One region of the Streptomyces sp. NPDC048565 genome, then DNA from elsewhere that is predicted to be linked to it. Evidence: riboswitches for the same ligand, from Rfam matches in the RefSeq annotation. Region 1 holds a riboswitch; the other holds the start of a gene.

Region 1 (8,495 bases):
CAGCGCGACCGGCACCAGGGCGGTGGCGATGCCGAACAGCTGCCAGGCGAGGTCAAGCCACGGCCGCCCTATGGCGTAGGAGCCGTTGAGCGTGGCCGCCTGATCCTTGAGTCCCCCGGGTTTCGTCAGCGACCCGATGAAACTGATCAGGGCGGACACCCCACTGGCCCCGAGTGAGAGAGCCAGCACGAGCAGCGTCTCCGAGCGGAGGATCCGCCGGGACACCCCCTCGTGAGGAATGGATTCAGCCACGCGCCCCGCCTCCACCTGTACCCCTGCCGTCAGCCATGCGTCCGTACGTCGTCATAGCTTGCCCGACCGGGCCTGGGCGGCGGGACACCGGCCCGCGTCCCGCTCAGGGCGCGGGGAAACCGACGGGCCAGGTGTGCACCGGCTCCCCCGCCTGCATCAGCTCGCCGTAGCGCCGGGTGGTGGCCGCCAGGGCGGCCTCCCGTCCGAGGCCCGCCTCCAGGGCGCGGTGATAGGTGTCGACCTGCCAGGAGGCACCGTTCACCCGGAGCCGGCAGCGCTCCTCGATGACGCCGAGGTAGAGGTCACGGTCCGAGGGTTCGATGTTCCAGGCATCAAGCCCGGCGGCCGCGAGCGGCAGCAGTTCGTCCCGTACGAGCTTGGTCGCGGGCACCTTCGCCACGCCGCCGGAGCGGCCGGGACGCGGCCACAGCAGCTCGGCGTCGATCCCGTGGCGGCACGCGGCGTCGAAGTTGGCGGCCGCCGCCTCGAAGGGGAGCCTGCTCCACACCGGCCGGGACTCGTCGGCGAGCGCGCGCACAAGACCGTAGTAGAAGGCGGCATTGGCGATCACGTCGACGACCGTGGGGCCGGCGGGCAGTACGCGGTTCTCCACCCTCAGATGGGCGACACCGTCGGCGAGCCCGTACACCGGCCGGTTCCAGCGGTAGACCGTGCCGTTGTGCAGGGAGAGTTCGGCCAGGCTCGGGACACCGCCCTCGTCGAGGACCCGCAGGGGGTCCTCCTCGTCGCAGATCGGCAGCAGGGGCGGGAAGTAGCGCACGTTCTCCTCGAAGAGCTCGTACGCCGAACCGATCCAGCGCTCCCCGAACCACGTCCTGGGCCGCACCCCCTGATTTCTGAGTTCGGGCGGTCGCACGTCCGTGGCCTGCTGGAACAGCGGCGGCCTCGACTCGCGCCACAGCTCCTTGCCGAAGAGGAAGGGAGAGTTGGCTCCGAGGGCGATCTGTACGGAAGCGATGGCCTGGGCCGCGTTCCAGACGTCCGAGAAGCGGTCCGGTGTCACCTGCAGGTGCAACTGCACCGAGGTGCACGCCGATTCGGGGGCGATCGAGGCGGAGGTCGACACCAGTCGCTCCACGCCCTCGATGTCGAGGACGAATTCCTCGCCGCGGGCGGCCGCCATTTGCTCGTTGAGCAGCGTGTAACGATCGCCGTCCGACAGGTTCGCCGAAACCACGTCGTCGCTGCCGAGGGTCGGCAGGATGCCGATCATCACGATCCCCGCGTCCACCTCGGCGGCCTTCCGGTGAGCATATGCGAGCCCCGTACGCAACTCCTCCGCGAGCTGATCGAATACCCGGCCGCTCAGCCGGTGGGGAAGAATATTCACCTCCAGGTTGAACATCCCGAGTTCCGTCTGAAAATCCCGGCTCGCGATGCGCTGGAGCACCTCCGCATTTCGCATCCTCGGCATGCCGTCCGGTCCCGCGAGATTCAGCTCGATCTCCAGCCCCATGAGATTCCTGGGCCGGTCGAACCTCTGCTCCGACAGGAGCCTCTCCAGCCCGGCCAGGCACTGGGTGAGCTTCTCGCGGTACGCCTGCCGATCGGAGGCGGCAAAAGCGCCCGCCACGACCTTCTCGCCCATCGAAGGGTCCCTCCTCGAGTGGGCGGCCCGCGGCACAGGCCGCTCGTATCACGATCGATAATGCCCCGACGAGATGATCCGTAACGCCCCCGGCGGCCCCGCACACCCAGTAGTCTGGTGACCGAAGCCGGAGGCACATTCCGAAGGCATGGGGCATATGCAGTGTGCCTGATCGAGTTGCACGGTGGAAACACCGACGAGTTTCAGCCTACCGCCGGGTCGGAGAAGTGCCTGGGGATGAGGGTCGAGAGCGGATCGAACCCACATGAACCACACAATTCAAAGGCCGAAATCTCTCTTGCGGGCAATATGGGGGACGGGTAGCCGAAACACCGTGTGAACATTTGTCGTATAAACTCTGCGAACGAGGCAGAGATCTGACGGAGTTGACGCACCGGCCCGGCCGTCCCGTCACCGGCCTTCCTCTGGCCCCGCACGCCGACAGCGCCGTCTGCACCCGCCCACGCATCACCGTGTCTCCGAAGTGAGAGGCGACCCACTATGCCGCTGCATGTTTCCCCGGCCCCAGCGCCCGCACTGCGCAGCGTTCTCGCGGCACTCGGTTCTCCCACCGCAGTCCGCGAGGCCCACACGCCCGCTCTCCGGTCCGTCCAGGGATCGCTGAGCCCCGAACTCCCGCTTCCCGTCCACGTACTGGACCGGATCGTGCCGAACGACGCCGCACCGCGCACCCGCCTCGCCGGCTGGCGCTTCCTCGTCCGCAGCGGTGAGCGCGCCGTCGCCGCGGCGGACACCATGCTCACCGCCGACGGCTGGACCTTCTCGCACTTCTTCGAGGGCCCCTACATCGCCTCCACCGAACTCGCCGTACGCCAGGCGGAGTCGACGGCGACGCACTACCAGCCGCGTCTGCTGTCGGTGCCCGAGCTGTACATGCTCACGCTGTGGCTGCACCACGACGTCGACGCGGACGCGGGCGGCGGCACACTCGCACCGACCGACGTACTGGTGCCCCTGGCACCCGCTCCCCCGGGCATCACGGCACACCGCCCGCACCCGGTCGCGGACCTGCTCCCGGTGATGACTCTGCGTGTCACCCCAGCACCTCTCCCGGACCTCCCGGGCCTCCTCGGCTCGCCCGCCTGACCCTCATGCCCCACGCGCCCCTGCCGGCCCGCCCGGCGGGGGCGCGCAGCTACCCGTCCGGACTAGTCCGGTCCGGTCACCCCGAATCATCCGAACGGACAGCACAGTTGAACCGAACCGTCCGGCCGGGTGATGCGTCTCGGACGGAGAACAGCCGCTGCCGCGAAATCCCTGCGGAGTCAGGTCCGTAGGGCAACACTGGGACCGGACCGACCTGGCAGGGCGGCGGCCACTGAACGCGTCGCCCGAGCGCAGGACACGCGAACCGACGCAGCGAAAGAACCCACCCATGTGCCAGCACCAGCCACCCTGCCCGACCGCTGACTCCAACGACCGGGAAGCCGCCCGCCTGATGGCCCACCACCCGGAACAGGGCTGGAGCCTGCTGTGCAACGGCGTCCTGCTCTTCGAGGACACCGGTGAGCTGCTCCCGGACGGGCAGATCGTCGCCCCGCACCGCTCGCTGAGGAGCGGCAAGGTGGTGAAAGCCGCCTGAGCACGGCGGACAGCACCGCGGACAGCAAGGCGAACCGAACACGAGGGGCCGGCCCGGAGAAGTCTCCGCACCGGCCCCGACGCGTGTCCGCGGTGCCTACTGGTCGTACTCGTCCAGCGGCGGGCAGGAGCACACCAGGTTGCGGTCACCGAAGGCGCCGTCGATCCGGCGCACCGGCGGCCAGTACTTGTCCGAGGGGGTCACACCGGCCGGGAAGACCGCCTCTTCACGGGTGTAGGCGTGGGTCCACCCGCCACCGAGCGCCGCAGCCGTGTGCGGGGCGTTGCGCAGGGGGTTGTCGTCCGCGCTCCACTTACCGGAGGCGACCTTGTCGATCTCGCCGCGGATGGCGATCATCGTGTCGCAGAAGCGGTCCAGCTCGGCGAGGTCCTCACTCTCGGTCGGCTCGATCATCAGCGTCCCGGCGACCGGGAAGGACATGGTCGGCGAGTGGAAGCCGTAGTCGATCAGCCGCTTGGCGATGTCATCGATGGTGACGCCGGTCGCCTTGGAGACCGGTCGCAGGTCGACGATGCACTCGTGCGCGACCAGACCGGCCGGGCCGTTGTAGAGGACCGGGAAGTGCGGTTCGAGACGCTTGGCGATGTAGTTGGCCGCGAGCACGGCGACCTGCGTCGCACGCTTCAGGCCCTCGCCCCCCATGAGGCGCACGTAGGCCCACGAGATCGGCAGGATGCCGGCCGAGCCCCACGGGGCGGCCGAGATCGGGCCGACACCGGTCTCCGGACCCGCGGCGGGCTGGAGCGGATGGTTGGGGAGATACGGCGCCAGGTGGGCGCGCACACCGACGGGGCCGACACCCGGGCCGCCGCCGCCGTGCGGGATACAGAAGGTCTTGTGCAGGTTCAGGTGGGAGACGTCGCCGCCGAAGTGGCCCGGCTTGGCGAGACCGACCAGCGCGTTGAGGTTGGCGCCGTCCACGTACACCTGGCCGCCGGCATCGTGCACCTCCCCGCAGATCTCGGCGACGTGCTCCTCGAAGACTCCGTGCGTGGAGGGGTAGGTGATCATGAGGACGGCGAGCTCTTCGCGATGGGCCGCGATCTTGGCCCTGAGGTCCCGCACGTCGACCTCGCCGTCGTCGGCGGTCTTCACCACGACGACCTTCATGCCGGCCATGACGGCGCTCGCGGCGTTGGTGCCGTGCGCGGATGACGGGATCAGACAGACGGTGCGCCGGTCGTCGCCGTTGGCCCGGTGGTACGCGCGCACCGCAAGCAGGCCGGCGAATTCGCCCTGCGAGCCCGCGTTCGGCTGGATGGACACGGCGTCGTAACCGGTGACCTCGGCGAGACGCTCCTCCAGCTCCCTGATGAGGGTGAGGAAGCCCTCGGCCTGCTCGGCGGGCGCGAAGGGGTGCAGCGCACCGAATTCGGGCCAGGTGATCGACTCCATCTCGGCGGTCGCGTTGAGCTTCATCGTGCAGGAGCCGAGCGGGATCATGCCGCGGTCCAGCGCGTAGTCGCGGTCGGCGAGCTTGCGCAGGTAGCGCAGCATCGCCGTCTCGGAGCGGTGCTGGTGGAAGACCGGGTGGGTGAGGACCTCGTCGCCGCGCAGGAGCCCGTCGGGCAGCGCGTCGGCCGCCTCGGCGTCCAGCGTCTCGATGTCACCGCCGGCCCCGAAGGCCGCCCAGACGGCCTCGATCCGGCTGCGGGTGGTGGTCTCGTCGCAGGCGACGGAGACATGGTCGGCGTCGACGAGCCGGAGGTTCACCCCGCGCTCACGCGCGTCGGCGACCACATCGGCCGCGGTGCCCGGCACACGGACGGTGAGGGTGTCGAAGTACGCCTCGTGCACGACCTCGCTGCCCGCGGCCCGCAGGCCCTGGGCCAGGATGGCGGCGAACCTGTGGGTGCGCCGGGCGATGGTCCGCAGCCCGTCGGGCCCGTGGTACACGGCGTACATGCCCGCCATGACGGCGAGCAGCACCTGGGCGGTGCAGATGTTGCTGGTGGCCTTCTCGCGGCGGATGTGCTGCTCGCGGGTCTGCAGCGCCAGCCGGTAGGCCTTGTTGCCGTCCGCGTCGACGGAGACACCGACGAGGCGGCCGGGCAGGCTGCGGGCGAACTTCTCGCGCACGGCCATGAAGCCTGCGTGCGGTCCGCCGAAGCCCATCGGGACACCGAAGCGCTGGGTGGTGCCCACGGCGACGTCCGCGCCCAGCTCTCCGGGCGAGGTGAGTAGCGTCAGGGCCAGCAGGTCGGCGGCGACGGAGACGACCGCGCCCAGTTCGTGCGCCTGGTCGATGACGGGCTTGACGTCGCGTACGGCGCCGGAGGCTCCGGGGTACTGGAGGAGCACACCGAAGACACCGCGCTCGGCGACCTCGGCCGGGATGCCCTCGGAGAGATCGGTGACGACGACCTCGACACCGGTGGGCTCGGCGCGGGTCTCGATGACCGCGATGGTCTGCGGCAGGGTGTCGGCGTCGACCAGGAAGACACCGCCCTTGACCTTGCCGACCCGCCGCGCCAGCGCCATGGCCTCGGCGGCGGCCGTGCCTTCGTCGAGCAGCGAGGCGCCCGAGGTCGGCAGGCCGGTGAGGTCGGCGACCATGGTCTGGAAGTTCAGGAGAGCCTCGAGCCGCCCCTGCGAGATCTCCGGCTGGTAGGGCGTGTAGGCCGTGTACCAGGCGGGGTTCTCCATGACGTTGCGCAGGATGACCGGCGGGGTGAACGTGCCGTAGTAGCCGAGCCCGATCATCGGTGCGAGCACCTGGTTACGGTCGGCGAGGGTGCGCAGCTCGGCCAGGACCTCGGCCTCGGTGCGCGCCTGGGGGAGGTCCAGCGCCTCGGCACTCCTGATCACGTCGGGCACAGCGGCGGCGGTGAGCTCGTCGAGGGAGCCGTAACCGACCTGGGCGAGCATCTTCGCCTGCGCCCCGGCATCGGGCCCGATGTGGCGCTGCTCGAACGGAATGCCCTGCTCCAGCTGGGAGAGCGGAGTGCGACGGGGGGTCATGATGGAGGCCTCCTGGTCTGTGACGACCTGCGAGGGGAGCCACGGCGTGGCTGCCCGAACGGCCTCCCCCTCTGTCATCTCGACCTGAGAGCTTCACCAGCACGCCCTGGGGCATACCGGCTTTCACCGTCGGTGAGGACGGTGCCCGGCGCGGCACGTGCCGCACGGTCCCGCCCTGCTTTCCAGAGTGACCTCGTCCGTGCGGTACGGGGGCCTGAGAGATTCCGGGGAGGAGTTGCTCCTTCGGCGCCTCCGGATCGCTCCGGAGGACTCTCCCGCACAGGGTCAGCAGCCGTCTTCCAGCCTACCAGCGGGGTAGGGGCGGGCCGTCTCGAGTGGCCGACTGCCCGGATCTGTCCTTTCGTAGTGCCTGTGGAGCAGCCGCGACCACCTGATGCAGCCGTGACCAGTGGGAGGCACCGTGCAGACGGACATCGATCCACGCAGCCTGATCGGCCGCAAGGCCTTCGACCGGCAAGGTGCCAAGATCGGAACGGTGGACGAGGTCTATCTCGACGACGCCACCGGGGTCCCCGAGTGGGCCGCCGTACGCACCGGGCTCTTCACCCGGGACGCGTTCGTCCCCCTGGAGCCGAGCGAATTCGTCGACGGCACTCTCGTGATCCCCTTCGAACGGGCCCTGATCAAGGACGCTCCCGACTTCGGTGTGGGCCGCCATCTCTCACCCGAGCAGGAACTCCAGCTCTACCGTCACTACGGTCTGGACGTCTCCTCCTCCGACGTCCCCGGCCCCGACAGGGATTTCGGCAAGCTCGCCGGCCACGAGGAGTAGTCCACCGGGTCACGCACCAGGCGCAGCGGTTCGGCCGGCCGCAGCCGCGGATCGTCGATCCTGAACGTGCGCACCCGGCCGGGCGGCGACCACGGCTCCTCGAAGCGCACGGTGACCCGGCCGACGCCACTGCCCTGCACCCAGCCGTGGCCGTGCTCCTCGTGCCGTACGTCGTGACCGGCCGGCCAGCGCCGCGAGGCCAGGGGCTCCTCGCTCTCGCCCGCGTCCGCCCCGGCCGCCGCCCCCTCCCCCGCACGCTCCCCTGCCGGCTCCCGCTCGTCCGGCTCCGGGGCCGCGGCCGCGGCGGACTCCTCGGCGGCGTGCTGCGCGTCGGCGGCCTGCGCGAAGAGGTCCTCCTGTGTGAAGTCCGCCAGGCCCGTGACACCGACTCCGAGCAGCCGGACGCCGCCGGTCGTGTCCACGGCCTCCAGAAGCCGCGCAGCGGCCTCCCTGACCACCGTGGGGTCGTCTGTGGGGCCGCGCAGCGTCTCGGATCTGGTGAGCGTCGAGAAGTCGTAGCGGCGGACCTTGAGGACGACGGTGCGCCCTGACCGGCCGGCGCCCCGCAGCCGCTGGACGCACCGGTCCGCGAGCCGCTCCACCTCCGACCTGACGCGCACACGGTCGTGCAGGTCCACGTCGAAGGTGTCCTCGACCGACACGGACTTGGCGTCCCGCTCGGCGACGACGGGCCGGTCGTCGTGGCCCAGGGCCATGCGGTGGAGCGCGACGCCGTGCGCCTTGCCCAGCAGCCGCACGAGCTCCGCCTCGCCCGCCTCCGCCAGGTGACTGACGAGGGTCATCCCCGCACGCCTCAGATGGTCACCGGTGGCGGGCCCCACGCCCGGCAGGATGCGCACGGACATGGGCGCCAGGAGCTCCCGCTCGGTGCCCGGCTCGATCAGCAGCAGCCCGTCGGGCTTCGCCTCCTCCGAGGCGATCTTGGCCAGCATCTTGGAGCCGGCCAGGCCGACGGAACCACTGAGTCCGGTGACCGCTCCGATCACGGTGCGCAGCTGCTCGCCGATCGCACGCGCGGACGCGGAGTCGTCGGCGACCCCGCCGGCCTCCAGGTCGACGAAGGCCTCGTCCAGGCTGAGCGGCTCGACGAGCGGCGACAGCCGCCCGAGCAGCTCCATCACCTGGTCGCTCACCGTCCGGTAGAGCGCGAAACGCGGAACCAGATAGGCCGCGTTGGGAGCGAGACGCCTGGCCTGCGCCATCGGCATCGCCGAGTGCACACCGAAACGCCGCGC
Region 2 (8,495 bases), on a different contig from region 1:
GTCGACGTGTCGGCGGAATCCGTCCGTGAGTTCTGCGAACAGGGCGGCATCCCGCACGCGTACACGTCGCTCGACGACCTCCTGGCCGAACAGCGCCCCGACTTCGTGGTGATCTGCACCCCGCCGGCCGTGCACCGCGAGCAGACCGTGGCGGCCCTGCGGGCCGGTGCCTGGGTCCTGTGCGAGAAACCTCCGTGCCCCTCGCTCGCCGACTTCGACCTGATGACGGCCGAGGAACGCGAAGGCGGCCCGTACGCCGCGATCGTCTTCCAGCACCGCTTCGGCTCCGGCTCCGCCCATGTGCGCCGTCTGCTGGCGAGCGGGGCACTCGGTAAGCCGCTGGTGGCCCACTGCCAGACCACCTGGTACCGCGACCGCGCCTACTACTCGGTCCCGTGGCGGGGTCGCTGGGAGACGGAGGGCGGTGGCCCCGCCATGGGCCACGGCATCCACCAGATGGACCACTTCCTCGACCTGCTGGGGCCCTGGTCGCAGGTGCAGGCGATGGCCGGGCGGCTGGTGCACGACGTGGAGACCGAGGACGTGTCCACCGCCCTGGTCCGCTTCGGGAACGGCGCGCTCGGCACGATCGTCAACAGCGTGCTCAGCCCCGACGAGGTCAGCCGCATACGGATCGACTGCGAGCGCGCCACGGTCGAGGTCACCCACCTGTACGGCCACTCCAACGCCGACTGGCGGATCACACCGGCGCCCGGGGTGCCAGGGACCGAGGCCGCCGCCTGGCAGGACTTCGGCCCCGACACACCCAGTTCACACCTGGAGCAGCTGCGCGCCTTCACCGCCGATCTGCGGGCGGGCCGCCGGCCGGGCTCCAGCGGGCAGGGCGGCCGCAGCACCCTGGAACTCATCAGCGCGCTGTACAAGGCGGCCTTCACCGGAGCCACCGTGCGCGCGGGCGAGATCGGTCCTGGCGACCCCTCCTACACGGCGCTGCACGGTGACGCCCCGGGCTGGGCGCCCGGGACGACGACGGAGAGCACCGCATGAAACAGCACGGACTGTCTGGCCGAGGCCCTGGTGCGCACCGAACGGCCCGCCGAGCGCGGCAGATTCGGCAGGTGCGGACACCTTGGCGTCTGCACCCCATCACCCGCGTCCCCAACCTCACAGGGCAATACACCTAGCACTCGATGATGTTCACCGCGAGCCCGCCCCGGGCGGTCTCCTTGTACTTGACGGACATGTCCGCGCCCGTCTCCTTCATGGTCTTGATGACCTTGTCCAGGGAGACCTTGTGGCTGCCGTCGCCGCGCAGCGCCATCTTCGCCGCCGTGACCGCCTTGACCGCCGCCATGCCGTTGCGCTCGATGCACGGGATCTGGACGAGGCCGCCGACCGGGTCGCAGGTCAGGCCCAGGTTGTGCTCCATGCCGATCTCGGCGGCGTTCTCGACCTGCTCGGGGGAGCCGCCCAGGACCTCGGCGAGGGCACCCGCCGCCATGGAGCAGGCGGAGCCGACCTCGCCCTGGCAGCCGACCTCGGCGCCGGAGATGGAGGCGTTCTCCTTGAAGAGCATGCCGATGGCGCCGGCGGCCAGCAGGAAGCGGACGACGCTGTCCTCCTTCTCGGCCTCGGTGCAGCCGCCCGCGGCGAAGTTCATCCAGTAGTGCAGGACGGCCGGGATGATGCCCGCCGCGCCGTTGGTGGGGGCGGTGACGACACGGCCGCCGGCGGCGTTCTCCTCGTTGACGGCCATCGCGTAGAGGGTGATCCACTCCATCGCGTGCGTCTGGGGGTCGCCCTCGGCGCGCAGCTGCCTGGCCGAGTTCGCGGCGCGGCGGCGGACCTTCAGGCCGCCCGGCAGGATGCCCTCGCGGGACATGCCGCGCGCGATGCAGGCCTCCATGACGCGCCAGATCTCCAGCAGCCCGGCCCGGATCTCGGCCTCGGTGCGCCAGGCCCGCTCGTTCTCCAGCATCAGGGAGGAGATGGACAGGCCCGTCTCGTCGGCGAGCCTCAGCAGCTCGTCGCCGGTGCGGAAGGGGTGCTTCAGGACGGTGTCGTCCGGGACGATCGGGTTCTCGCCGGCCACGGCGTCCCCGTCGACGACGAAGCCGCCGCCCACCGAGTAGTACGTCTTCTCCAGAAGCGGGGCGCCGTCGCGGTCGTACGCGATGACCGTCATCCCGTTGGCGTGGTAGGGCAGGGCCTTGCGCCGGTGCAGCACCAGTTGCTCGTCGGCGTCGAAGGGGATCTCGTGCATGCCCAGCAGATTGATGCGCCCCGAGGCGCGGATCTCCTGGACGCGGGCGTCGGCGCCCTCGACGTCGACCGTGCGGGGCGACTCGCCCTCCAGGCCGAGCAGGACGGCCTTCGGGGTGCCGTGGCCGTGCCCGGTCGCGCCGAGCGAGCCGTACAGCTCGGCGCGTATCGAGGCGGTGTGGGCCAGCAGGCCCTCGTTCTTGAGGCGGCGGGCGAACATGCGGGCCGCGCGCATCGGGCCGACCGTGTGGGAGCTGGACGGGCCGATACCGACCGAGAAGAGGTCGAAGACCGAGAGGGCCACGGGAGTACTCCTAAGGCGTTGGTGGACGTCGTTGTCCGCCGGGTGGTGCGGGACGGGCCGGGTGGGCCCGGGAGCGCGGGGCAAAGGGGTGGGGGCACCGGGCTCACTGTGTTCAGTGTGCGCGGTGCCCCCACCCTGCGTGCAAATTGCGGGTGACTACTTGATGCCGGGGTACAGCGGGAACTTCTCGGCCAGCGCGATCACGCGGGCCTTGAGGTCATCGGCGTCGTACGCGGGCTTCAGCGCGGACGCGATGATCTCGGCGACCTCGGTGAAGTCCTCGGTCCGGAAGCCACGGGTGGCGAGCGCCGGCGTACCGATCCGCAGGCCCGAGGTGACCATCGGGGGGCGCGGGTCGTTCGGGATGGCGTTCCGGTTGACCGTGATGCCCAGCTCGTGGAGCCGGTCCTCGGCCTGCTGCCCGTCCAGCTCGGAGTTGCGCAGGTCGACCAGGACCAGGTGGACGTCCGTGCCGCCGGAGAGGACGGATACGCCCACCTCGGTGACGTCCGGCTGCACCAGGCGCTCGGCGAGGATGCGGGCGCCGTCCAGGGTGCGCTGCTGGCGCTCCTTGAACTCCTCGGTCGCCGCCACCTTGAAGGAGACGGCCTTGGCCGCGATCACATGCTCCAGGGGGCCACCCTGCTGACCGGGGAAGACCGCCGAGTTGATCTTCTTGGCGAGCTCCTGCGTCGACAGGATGACGCCACCGCGCGGACCGCCGAGGGTCTTGTGCGTGGTGGTCGTGACGACGTGGGCGTGCGGCACCGGGCTGGGGTGCAGACCCGCGGCGACCAGGCCCGCGAAGTGCGCCATGTCGACCATCAGGTACGCGCCGACCTCGTCCGCGACACGGCGGAAGGCGGCGAAGTCCAGCTGGCGGGGGTAGGCGGACCAGCCGGCCACGATGAGCTTCGGCTTCGACTCCTTGGCGAGGCGCTCGACCTCGGCCATGTCCACGACACCGGTGTCGTCGACGTGGTACGGGACCACGTTGTAGAGCTTGCCGGAGAAGTTGATCTTCATGCCATGGGTCAGGTGACCGCCGTGGGCCAGATCGAGGCCCATGATCGTGTCGCCCGGCTTCAGCAGCGCGAACATCGCGGCGGCGTTGGCCTGCGCACCCGAGTGCGGCTGGACGTTCGCGGCCTCGGCGCCGAAGAGCGCCTTGATGCGGTCGATCGCGATCTGCTCGACCACGTCGACGTGCTCGCAGCCACCGTAGTAGCGGCGGCCGGGGTAGCCCTCGGCGTACTTGTTGGTGAGGACGGAGCCCTGCGCCTCCATGACCGCGACCGGAGCGAAGTTCTCCGAGGCGATCATCTCGAGGGTGGACTGCTGACGGTGGAGCTCGGCGTCGACGGCGGCGGCGACATCCGGGTCCAGCTCGTGGAGGGAGGAGTTGAGAAGCGACATCAGTTAAGTCCCTAAGGTCTCAGTTGCCGGAGAACGCGGTGTACTCGTCGGCGGAGAGAAGGTCCTTCGGCTCCTCCGCGACGCGCACCTTGAACAGCCAGCCGCCCTCGAAGGGAGCGGAGTTCACCAGCGACGGGTCGTCCACGACGTCCTGGTTGGCCGCGGTCACCTCGCCGGTCACCGGCGAGTACAGGTCGCTGACCGACTTGGTCGACTCCAGCTCTCCGCAGGTCTCGCCCGCGGTCACCGTGTCGCCGACCTCCGGGAGCTGGGCGTAGACGACGTCACCGAGCGCGTTGGCCGCGAACTCGGTGATGCCGACCGTGGCCACGCCGTCCTCGAGGGCCGACAGCCACTCGTGCTCCTTGCTGAACCGCAGCTGCTGGGGGTTGCTCATGACCTGAATTCTCCTGTACGCGGGGGAGTGCTGATGAACGATGGTCTTACGGTGTGAGACGGGACTGCGTCACGTCTGCGGTGCGCTGCGCGCTGTGTCACTTACGGCGCTTGTAGAAGGGCAGCGCCACGACCTCGTACGGCTCGTGCGTGCCCCGGATGTCGACCGCGACACCCTCGGTGCCGGGCGTGGCGTGCGCCGCGTCCACGTACGCCATGGCGATCGGCTTGCCCAGGGTGGGCGACGGCGCGCCGGAGGTCACCTCGCCGACGACCTCGCCGCCGGCCACGACCGGGTAGCCGGCGCGCGGCACCCGGCGGCCCTGGGCGATCAGGCCGACGAGCTTGCGGGGCGGGGCCGCCTCGGCACGCTCGGCGGCGGCGGACAGCGCATCGCGGCCGACGAAGTCACCCTCCTTCTCGAACTTCACGACCCTGCCCAGGCCCGCGTCGAAGGGCGTCAGCGCGGTGGTCAGCTCGTGCCCGTACAGCGGCATGCCCGCCTCCAGGCGGAGCGTGTCGCGGCAGGAGAGTCCGCAGGGGATCAGCCCGTACGGCGCGCCGGCCTCGGTCAGGGCCTTCCACAGCTGCTCGGCGTGGGCCGGGTCCACGAAGAGCTCGAAGCCGTCCTCACCGGTGTAGCCCGTACGGGCGATGAGGGCGGGGACACCGGCGACCGTTCCGGGGAGTCCGGCGTAGTACTTCAGTCCGTCCAGGTCGGCGTCCGTGACCGACTTCAGTACGGCGGGGGAGTCGGGGCCCTGGACGGCGAGCAGTGCGTACGCCTCACGGTCGTCGCGCACCTCGGCGTCGAAGCCCCCGACGCGCTCGGTGAGGGAGTCCAGGACGAGCTGGGCGTTGCCCGCGTTGGCGACGACCAGGTATTCGGTGTCGGCCAGGCGGTAGACGATCAGGTCGTCCAGGATCCCGCCGTCCTCCGCGACGATCATCGTGTAGCGGGCCCGGCCCAGGCCGACGGTCGCGATGTTGCCGACCAGCGCGTAGCTCAGGAAGGCCGCCGCCTGCGGACCCGTGACCGTGATCTCACCCATGTGCGAGAGGTCGAACAGGCCGGCCCCGCCGCGTACGGCGTTGTGCTCGTCGCGCTCACTGGCGTACCGCAGCGGCATGTCCCAGCCGGCGAAATCGGTCATGGTCGCGCCCAGGGACCGATGCAGGGCGTCGAGGGCGGTGAGGCGGGGTGCGGCGCTCGGGGCAGTGCTCATGGACTTGGCTCCAGGGCATGACGACAGGGGGTGGTTCCCTCCCCATCTGTCATCGGAACCTGAGAGGTTCGCCGAGAGCCCCTGAAAGGGTCCGGCTTGCACCTTGGGTGGAGCCGCACAGCGGCCCGCTTTTCAGATCTGCCTCATCCACGCGGTACGGGGCCTGAGAGATTCAAGGGAGGAACTTGCTCCTTCGGCGCCCGGCGCACACGGTGTCCGGGACTCTCCCGCGCGGATTCAAACGGCCGGTATGCAGTTGGCGGGGTCATCATCGCACGCGTTGGGCAAGATTGCCTTTTCTTTACACTTCATGGGTAGCCCGTCGGGCGACTCGGCAGGGGGACGGCGATGACGTTGCAGGGCCACGCGGCGACCACGGGGGCGTTACCCGGTGCGCTGCCCCACCCCCGGCCGGGCGGGCCTCCCCGGGACCCGGGGAGCGTGCCCGCCCCCGTGGTGCGTGATCTGCGGGGCGGGGGCGGGCCGGGCGGCCTCGACTTCGCCGCGGGCGACGTGGTGGTGATCTCGGGGCTGCCCGGCAGTGGGAAGTCGACACTGATCCGGCGGGCGGTCCAGGGGCACGCGGTCGACTCGCAGGACACCAGGGACCGCTGGGCGGCCGTCCTGCCCGGAGTCGTCCCTTATGCCCTCTACCGTCCCCTGGTGCGCGCCGCGCACTTCGCCGGACTGCGGCGGCGCCTGCGGTCGGGCGCATCCGTCGTCGTGCACGACTGCGGCACGCAGGTCTGGGTGCGGCGCTGGCTGGTGCGTGAGGCCCGGCGCCGGGGCGGCGACCTGCATCTCGTCCTGCTCGACGTCACCCCCGAGGCGGCCAGGCAGGGGCAGTGGGAGCGGGGGCGGCGCGTGTCCGGATACGCCTTCGCCCGGCACCGGCGGGCCTTCGCCCGGCTGTTGCGCGACACGGAGACCGGACTGCTCCCGCCGGGGTGCGCCTCGGCGGTGCTGCTCGACCGGGAGGCGGCCTCGGGGATCGGCCGGATCTCGTTCCCCCGGGCGCGGCTCCCGCTGGGATAGGTCCCGTGGCGCCGGCGCGGGCGGGGAGCGATTCCTGGTGCGCCCCGGGGCCGCTGCGGGCGTCACTGTTCGCATACGCACAGTTCGCGGGCGTCCCGCGGGCCGTCCGATATCTGGACGGTGCGGTGGACGGCCCGTCGCGCCTGCCGGTGACGCCCCCCGAGCGCGGCGGACCGTCTAAGGTTTCAGCCGCACCACAAGGCGAGAAAGGGACACAGACACCGTGGACATTCCGGCTCAGGCCCAGGCCCCGTCGCATCCGTCGCAGGGGTGGCCGGCCAACGAGCTCGAAGAAGTGCTCAGCGCCTCCATCGGCGTGCCCGGGGCGGGCGGCAGGCTCGTCGAGGTGCTCGGCCGCAGCCAGGTCTGGGTACCCCTGCCGAACGGCGGAGGGCCCGACAGCATCGGCCTCGACCTGCCGACGGTCGACATCGACGGCGGCGCGTACGTCCCCGTGTTCAGCTCCGAGGCGCAGTTCCTCCAGTGCGTCGGCTCCCATCTCTCCTTCACCGTCGCGCCCGCACGTGAGTTCGCCCGTGGGCTGCCCCCGCAGCTCGGTGTCGCGGTCAACCCCGGTGGAGCCGTCGGGGTTCCCCTGCCGCCGGCCGCCGTCGCGGAGCTCTGCCGGGCCGGACGGACCCCGCTCGACGGCCCCGCGAGCGGCGGCCGGGTGCGGCTGTACGAGCCGGACTGGAAGGAGGACCCCGTGGACTTCCTCTCCGCGGTGTCCGCCGAATTCCAGGCGACCGGCGTGGTGAACACCGCGCGCCGGGCGCTGGCCAGCATCGAGGGCGAGGGCCCCGTGCTGTTCGTCGGCGTCGAGTCGCCCACCGTATGGGAATCCGCGGCGCAGAGCGCCCCGCTGGACGCCCTGGGCCGCGCGCTGGGCCGGGTCCAGGTGCCCTGGCCCGTCAATCTGGTCCTGCTCGACGCCGCGCAGGACCCGGTCGGCGACTGGATGCTGGAGAAGGTGCGCCCGTTCTACCGGCGCGACGCGTACTGAGCGGAGGCCCACGGCGGCTGATGGCGTCGAGGCCGTGTCGGGGGTGGCGCCTAAGCTGTTGGACGACGACGAGGTGGAACGAAGAGGGGCGGGACCCAGGGTGAGTGCGTCAGGCACCGCGGCGGCCGGGCAGCTGGAGCACATGCTTCGACAGGTGACCCCTGGGCGCCTCGACGCGTACGAGACGCTGCTGCGGTCCCTGGCGGACGGCCAGGTCTGGATGCTGCTCTGGCACGGTACAGCCGGTTCCCCGGACGCCCAGTACGGCAACATGGAGGTCCAGGGGCTGGGTTACGCCCCCTGCGTGACCTCCGCCCAGGAGCTCTCGGCCAGCGGCTGGACCAGGGCCCACGAGGTGACCACGGGCCGCGACATCGCCCGCTCCCTCTTCCCCGACCGCTGGGGCATCTGGCTCAACCCGCACGCCCCGGGCGGCGGCGTCGGCATCCCCTGGCTCGACCTGCGCCGCATCGCCACCGGCCTCGACCGGATGCCCGCGGGGCCGCTGCGGCTCTCCGAACCCGCCATCGAGCTCCCGCAGTTCTACGCCCTGTTGTCGCAGAACGCCCACCGCACCTCCGCGGTCCGCGCGCTGCGCAGGGCCTGGGTGCAGCCGGCGCTCGGTGCCCCGTACCTCGCGATCGGGCTCGACCTCTACGACACCGGCAGGCCCTCGGTCGACGCGGTCCGCGCGATGATGCAGCAGTCGATCGGCGTGGTCCCCGACGGGCTGCCGGTCTCGACGGTCTCGCTGTCCGACGAATACGACCCGGTCGCGATGTGGCTCAACGCCAACTCCCGGCCCTTCTACGACCGCGAGGCGCACGCCCCCGCACCGGCCGCCCCCGGCTACGGCTATCCGCCCGCCGCCGGCCCCGCTCCGCACGCCTAC

What was found. Region 1 has a riboswitch for glycine ahead of gcvP (aminomethyl-transferring glycine dehydrogenase). Riboswitches for the same ligand answer to the same signal wherever they lie in the genome.
Region 2: linked by a shared signal. The riboswitch ahead of gcvT (glycine cleavage system aminomethyltransferase GcvT) and the one ahead of gcvP (aminomethyl-transferring glycine dehydrogenase) in region 1 are both predicted to bind glycine.

The regions. Positions count from the first base shown of each region.
Region 1 is NZ_JBEZIH010000013.1:178,868-187,362, forward strand. Features, by position in the region: gene AB0C75_RS18150 (type II CAAX endopeptidase family protein) at 1-252, opposite strand, end outside; gene AB0C75_RS18155 (glutamate-cysteine ligase family protein) at 356-1,861, opposite strand; gene AB0C75_RS18160 (hypothetical protein) at 2,363-2,968, shown strand; gene AB0C75_RS18165 (DUF5999 family protein) at 3,258-3,464, shown strand; gene gcvP (aminomethyl-transferring glycine dehydrogenase) at 3,561-6,446, opposite strand; glycine riboswitch at 6,639-6,734, opposite strand; gene AB0C75_RS18175 (PRC-barrel domain-containing protein) at 6,868-7,239, shown strand; gene AB0C75_RS18180 (DNA polymerase IV) at 7,161-8,495, opposite strand, start outside.
Region 2 is NZ_JBEZIH010000020.1:99,383-107,877, reverse strand. Features, by position in the region: gene AB0C75_RS23650 (Gfo/Idh/MocA family oxidoreductase) at 1-1,008, shown strand, start outside; gene AB0C75_RS23645 (L-serine ammonia-lyase) at 1,142-2,527, opposite strand; gene glyA (serine hydroxymethyltransferase) at 2,684-3,943, opposite strand; gene gcvH (glycine cleavage system protein GcvH) at 3,963-4,340, opposite strand; gene gcvT (glycine cleavage system aminomethyltransferase GcvT) at 4,438-5,565, opposite strand; glycine riboswitch at 5,708-5,805, opposite strand; gene AB0C75_RS23625 (AAA family ATPase) at 5,914-6,600, shown strand; gene AB0C75_RS23620 (enhanced serine sensitivity protein SseB) at 6,824-7,603, shown strand; gene AB0C75_RS23615 (enhanced serine sensitivity protein SseB C-terminal domain-containing protein) at 7,704-8,495, shown strand, end outside.